Regions from separate parts of the Mesorhizobium sp. ANAO-SY3R2 genome, predicted to be linked through region 1. Evidence: predicted binding sites of a transcription regulator. Region 1 holds the regulator's gene; each other region holds the start of a gene.
The links. Region 1 encodes PhoB, which activates phosphate uptake and scavenging genes when phosphate is short. Its sites were predicted from a motif close to TGTCATNNANCTGTCAT; they were not measured.

Region 1 (2,200 bases):
CAGCGCCATCCGTATGGCCGGCGATCTCGAACGGATCGGCGACCTTGCCAAGAACATCGCCAAGCGCGTCGGCGCCGTCGGCCAGTCGCCGCTGCCGCGGACATTCTCGCACTCCATCGACGCGATGGCGCAACTGGTGATGGCGCAGGTGCGCGGCGTCGTCGAACTCTATGTCGCGCGCCAGGCCGAGGGCCTGAAGGAACTGCGCGCCGACGACCAGAAGATCGACATCCAATATACGGCCGTGTTCCGCGAGCTCCTGACCTACATGATGGAGGATCCGCGCAACATCACTCCCTGCACGCATCTGCTGTTCTGCGCCAAGAACCTCGAGCGCATCGGCGACCATGTCACCAACATCGCCGAGAACGCCTATTTCGTGGTGACGGGCACGCAGTTGCCGTTGAACCGCCCGAAGGTCGACGAAACCACTTCAATGGTTCCGAACGCTTGAATTCGGCAGCGCCGCGCGTCCGCCTGGACGTGCAATGGACGCTGCAGCACGTTGAAGCTGCGCATGGCTCCGGGTCATGTGCCAAGAAAGAGGACAGCCGATGATCGCCCCCAAGGTCATGGTCGTCGAGGATGAAGAGCCGCTGGGCGTGCTGCTTCGCTACAATCTCGAGTCCGAAGGTTACCAGGTCGAAGTCGTCACCCGTGGCGACGAGGCCGAAATCCGGCTTCAGGAGAACGTGCCGGACCTGCTCGTACTCGACTGGATGGTGCCGGCGATATCAGGCATCGAGCTCTGCCGCCGGCTCCGGATGCGGCCCGAGACGGAACGTCTGCCGATCATCATGCTGACGGCGCGCGGCGAAGAGAGCGATAGGGTGCGCGGGCTGTCGACCGGCGCCGACGACTATCTGGTCAAGCCCTTCTCGACGCCGGAGTTCATGGCGCGGGTCAAGGCGCTGCTGCGCCGGGCCAAGCCTGAGGTGCTGTCGTCGGTGCTCAAGGTCGGCGACATCGTACTCGACCGTGAATCGCACCGGGTCTACCGCAAGAAGAGTGAAATCAAGCTCGGGCCGACCGAATTCCGCCTGCTCGAATTCATGATGCGGCATCCGGGCCGGGTGTTCTCGCGCGGCCAATTGCTCGACAATGTCTGGGGCGAGACGATCTATATCGACGAGCGCACCGTGGACGTGCATGTCGGGCGGTTGCGCAAGGCGGTCAACACCGGCCGCATGCCCGACGTCATCCGCACCATCCGCGGCGCCGGCTACGCCATCCGCGAGGATTAGGCTTCGGCGACGTCGGTGCGGCGCGGAGCCGCTGCGGGCGCGAAGATCTCCTGGTCGACATAGAGCAGGGCGCGCTTGGTGCAACCTTCCTTGATGAGCGGGACCTCGTCCGGCTCGGTGTCGAAGGAGATCGCCTTGGAATGCACGCCGCCGGCCGTCTTGGCCAGCGCCGCGCGCAGATGCGGTTCCATCAGGTCGAAGGCGGTCGCGCCGACGCCGACGAAGGCGAGCGGTGCCGGATCGAACAGGGCGAACATCGAGCCGAGGCCGAAGCCGATGGCCTCGCCGGCCTTGCGGAAGGCCTGGCGCTCGGGCCCGTCATGGTCGCGCGCGGCGTCGGCGAGGGCCTTGATGTCCGCATCGGAGAGGTCGGCGAGGGGCTCGGCATTCTCGTCGCCCAGCCTGGCATTGCGCCAGATGGCGTAGTTGCCGGCATAGGCCTCGATGCAGCCGCGCCGGCCGCAGCGGCACAGCGCGCCATCGGGACGGTGGATCATGTGGCCGAACTCGCCGCCCGACGACAGCGTGCCGGTGAACAGTTCGCCCTTGATAACGAGCCCCATGCCGATGCCGTGCGACAGCAGGATGGCGATGAAGTCGTCGCGATAGCGTTCGGGATTCCGCCAGCGCAGCGCCTCGGCGATCATGTTGCAGTCGTTCTCGACCGTCACAGGCACGCCGAACTCCTCTTCCAGCCTGTCGGCGAAGGGGATGTCGTCATGCGGCGTGATCGGCGACCACAGGAGCTTGCGTGAGCCGGAATCGGTGATGCCCTGGACGGCCAGCCCGATGCGCAGGACCCGCCCCTCCGCCGGATCGACGCGGCGCACCAGCCGGCGCACCATGCCGACGCACTCCTCGACCAGCGCCTCGGCCGACATTTTCTGGGTCGAAAGCTTGGCGCTGTCCTCGACGATGGTGTTGCCGGCATAGTCGATGACGGCTGCGGAGAGATG
Region 2 (2,200 bases), 2.0 Mb from region 1:
GCGTGATCTCGATCAGGGCGCTTTCGCGCGCTCGCCTGAGCAGGGCGTTTTGCAGGTCGGCGCGATGAGCGACGAGATAGGGCGCCTTCCAGCGCTGATCGGCGGCAGCGCCGAGCGGCACGCGCGCGCGCTCGTTGAGCGTTGCTGCATCGCGAAGCACGACTGCCTCCGGCTGCACGGCCGAAGGGCGGACGATGTCGAGCACGCCGAGGCGGTCGAGGATTCGGGTGGCGTTGGGCGAGAGCTGGAGGCCGGCGCCGACCTCTTCGAGCACCGGCGAGCGGTCGTAGACACGAACCCTGAATCCGAGATCAGAAAAAGCAATCGCTGCCGTCAGGCCGGCGATGCCGGCCCCCGACACGACAATCTGCTGCGATTGCATGACCTACGGATTGGTGGGTTCAGGCCGCGCGGTCGGCGACGTAGAGGCAGCCCTGCGGCTGTGTCTCGGTGGCCTTGAGGTCCGATGAATAGCGATAGAGCGTCGAGCAGTAGGGGCAGACCTTCTCGGAGTCCGCGCCCATGTCGAGGTACACATGCGGATGGTCGAAGGGCGGGTTGGCGCCCACGCACATGAATTCCTTCACGCCGATCTCGATCACGGCATGTCCAGCGTCGTTCTGGAAGTGGGGAATGGAGCCACCGGCCATGGAGTTTTCCCTTCGAGAAACCTTGCGCATGACCCCGAAAACCGGTTCCGATTTTCCTAAAGATCACACGCACCATCAAAATGCCACAGCATCCCTGGCGCACACAACGGGCGCGCTGCGCTGTAATTGGAGCGTTTGTATCATAAGCGGCGGGTTTGCAAGATGCTGAAATGAAACTGTCGCAATTGCCTGTCACAGGATAAGCTGAGCCGGATAAGCGGCGGAACGCGGCAATGGGGAAAGAATGCCTTTGAATCAGTTGAAGCCGGTCCATACCGATTTCGTCAATGACAAGTCGCCGACGGACGCCGCCGACGGCAACCCCGATCGCTTCGTCAATCGCGAATTCTCCTGGCTGCAGTTCAACCGGCGTGTGCTGGAGCAATCGCAGAATCCTAACCACCCGCTGCTCGAACGTGTCCGTTTCCTGTCGATCTCGGCGGGCAATCTCGACGAGTTCTTCATGGTGCGCGTCGCCGGCCTGGCCGGCCAGGTGCGCGAGGGCATCACCATCCGCAGCCCCGACGGGCGCACCCCGCAACAGCAGCTCGAACAGTTGCTGCTCGAAGTCGAGCGGCTGCAGGAGGATCAGCAGAAAAGCCTGGCCAGCCTGATGCAGTTGCTCAAGCTCGAGGGCATCGAGAGCATTGCTGCGGCCGATCTCGCCAAGGACGAACGGAAGTGGCTGGAAGACCACTTCATGGAGCAGATATTTCCGGTGCTGACGCCGCTGTCGATCGACCCGGCGCATCCGTTCCCCTTCATTCCCAATCTCGGCTTCTCGATCGCGCTGCAACTCCGCCACCGCAAGAACGGCGAGGAGATGACGGCCCTGCTGCGCCTGCCGGTGGCGCTCAAGCGCTATATCCGGCTGCCGGACCGCAAGCGCGCAGTGCGCTTCATCCCGATCGAAGAGACGGTCAACCTGTTCATCGGAAAGCTGTTCCCCGGCTATGAGGTCAAGGGATCGGGCACGTTCCAGATCATCCGCGACAGCGATATCGAGGTCGAAGAAGAGTCCGAGGATCTGGTGCGCCTGTTCGAGACTGCTCTCAAGCGCCGGCGGCGCGGATCGGTGATCCGTATCGAGTTCGACAGCCAGATGCCGCCGGAATTGCGCGAATTCGTCGCCGCAGAGCTGGGTGTTTCAGCCAACCGCGTCAGCGTGCTGAGCGGGCCGCTGGCCATCAACCAGATTTCGGAGATCGTGGCGGTTCCGCGCGACGACCTGAAGTTCCCGCTGTTCAACCCGCGTTTCCCCGAGCGTATCCGCGACCATCGCGGCGATTGCTTCGCAGCGATCCGGGAAAAGGACTTCATCGTCCACCACCCGTACGAATCCTTCGATGTGGTGGTGCAGTTCGTGCGCCAGGCGGCGTTGGATCCCGAGGTGGTGGCGATCAAGCAGACGCTGTACCGCACCTCGAACGACAGCCCGATCGTGCGCGCGCTGATCGATGCGGCCGAAGCCGGCAAGTCGGTGACCGCACTGGTCGAGCTCAAGGCGCGTTTCGACGAGGAGGCCAACATTCGCTGGGCGCGCGATCTGG
Region 3 (2,200 bases), 680 kb from region 1:
TGTAGACGCCAATGAGCGAGGCGCGCTCGGCGGCGACGAAGATGTAGTTCTGGCCGCCGAAGCTTGCGAATTCGAGGCCTTCCGGCTCGATGCCCTTCTTGTTGCGGGCATCCGGATAGTGGCCGGCGGCCGCTGCCTTGTATTCGAAGGACGGGCCGGATTCGAAAAGCACCTCGCCGGTCCTGGAGAAAATGGTGAAGCCGCGGGCACCGCCCTTGTAGTCGCCTTCATTGGCAACGACGAGGCGGTCGTTGTCGAGCCACTTGACCGCGTCGGGCTCGCGCGGGGCGTTCTCGACCTTGCCGGTGAAGGACAGGGCGCCGTCCTTCTTGGTGTCGACGTTTTCGAGCGTCACGTCACCGGCAGAGAAGTGCGAGACGATCTTGCCGCTGGCGGCGTCGACAATCGCGATGTGGTTGTTTTCCTGAAGTGTGACGGCGATCTCGCCGGCATCGTTGAAGGCGACGAATTCCGGCTCCGGGTCTTTCGGCGCGACGGTGGCGATACCGGTGAGGTCGATGGTCCTGATCGACGCGCAGTCCGCCGCGCCATCCTTCAGCGCCACGATCTTGAGATTGCCGGCCGGCAGCTGCGGCAGCTCGCCATCGTTGAGCTCCTCGTCACGCTCGTTTTCGATGGCAACGGCGAGGAACTTGCCGTCCTTGCTGAGCGCCACCGAGTCTGGCTGGCCGCCGAGATCGCAGCTGGCTTCGATCTTCCTCGAGGCGACGTCGATGACCGTCAGGTTGCCCGAAGGCTCCTGCTTGCTCTTCGACGTGTTGATGCCGGCGAACACCTTGCCGCCGAGCACGGTGACGGAGGTCGGCTCGCCCTCGATATTGACGATGCCCTGGGCTTTCGGCGCCTTGGGATCGGCAATGTCGATGAACCCGACGGCGCCCAGCGGGCTGTCAGAGTAGACCAGCGTCATGCCGTCCTCGGTGGCCGTGATGATCTCGGACGAAGTCAGCGTCGCCTTGTCGGCATCCTTGGGCAGGTTGGCCGCGACTGGGAAGGTGGCGATGCGGTTGAACGCCTGGTCGGCATGGGCGGGAAAGGCGGCGGACGCAGCGAGCGCGGTCGTCAGCAGCAGCAGCTTGCGGGACATGGGAAACCTCTTTGCCTGAACGGTTTAGCCGTTTCCGTTTGAGCGACAGACATCTCAGCGCGATGACAGCCGCATGATGGTTTCGTGACAGCCGACAACGAGGTCCTGCTACCTGGGTAGCGAGGTGAAATTCGGCTACACAAGTTGCCTCGCCGTCACCTGCAACCTATTTACCTCAGCATAGACACGGCCGACACATTCCAAACAAGATCCCCGTGTTGATCCGGCTGCGTGAGAAGAACCTTTGGAAGCAGTGGTGAGCACTCGATTGCCCGCCAATCCAAACCGCTGTTCCGAAAGCGCTCTTACACAACGGCCGAGCGTGGACTAGGATCGCCGCGAGCCGCCCGGGACAAGGTCCGGTCGGCGGCAGGCGGAAGGGCGAATGGCAACAACCGATATGCAAGGGGCCAGCGGCGGCACACTCGGGACACGCATGTGGCACGTACTGACGGCCGTGCCCAGGAGCTGGAACCGCTTCTGGCGGCGCGTTGCGCTGTACATGCCCAAGCGGCTCTATGCCCGCTCGCTGCTCATCGTCATCACGCCGATGATCCTGCTGCAGTCGGTGGTGGCGTTCGTGTTCATGGAGCGCCACTGGCAGACCGTCACCGTCAGGCTGTCGCAGGCGGTCACGCGCGACATCGCCGCCATCATCGACCTGCTCGACACTTTCCCGGAACAGGGCGACTACGCCCAGATCATCCGCATCGCGCAGGAGCGCATGTCGCTGAAGATCGACCTGCTGCCGCCCGACCCCCTGCCCGCGCCCGGCCCCAAGCCGTTCTTCTCGATCCTCGACCAGGCACTATCCACCGAGATCAGGAAGCAGATCAACAAACCCTTCTGGCTCGATACGGTCGGCAATTCCAGGATCGTCGAGGTTCGCGTCCAGCTCGACGACAAGGTGCTGCGCGTCTTCGTCCGCCGCAGCCAGGCCTATGCCTCCAACACCCATATCTTCCTGTTGTGGATGGTCGGCACTTCGCTTGTGCTGCTGACGATCGCCATCCCCTTCCTGCGCAACCAGATCCGTCCGATCCTGCAGCTCGCCGAAGCAGCCGACAGCTTCGGCAAAGGCCGGCCGATGCC

Region 2: ABSY17_RS17285 (RNA degradosome polyphosphate kinase) is a predicted target of PhoB. The motif match lies at 817-833, and genes of this name have one in related genera.
Region 3: ABSY17_RS09065 (esterase-like activity of phytase family protein) is a predicted target of PhoB. The motif match lies at 1,182-1,198, and genes of this name have one in related genera.

The regions. Positions count from the first base shown of each region.
Region 1 is NZ_CP159955.1:205,313-207,512, forward strand. Features, by position in the region: gene phoU (phosphate signaling complex protein PhoU) at 1-454, shown strand, start outside; gene phoB (phosphate regulon transcriptional regulator PhoB) at 555-1,244, shown strand; gene ABSY17_RS05775 (ROK family protein) at 1,241-2,200, opposite strand, start outside.
Region 2 is NZ_CP159955.1:2,548,840-2,551,039, reverse strand. Features, by position in the region: gene ABSY17_RS17295 (FAD-dependent monooxygenase) at 1-382, opposite strand, end outside; gene ABSY17_RS17290 (zinc-finger domain-containing protein) at 402-650, opposite strand; gene ABSY17_RS17285 (RNA degradosome polyphosphate kinase) at 901-2,200, shown strand, end outside.
Region 3 is NZ_CP159955.1:887,444-889,643, reverse strand. Features, by position in the region: gene ABSY17_RS09065 (esterase-like activity of phytase family protein) at 1-1,108, opposite strand, end outside; gene ABSY17_RS09060 (ATP-binding protein) at 1,509-2,200, shown strand, end outside.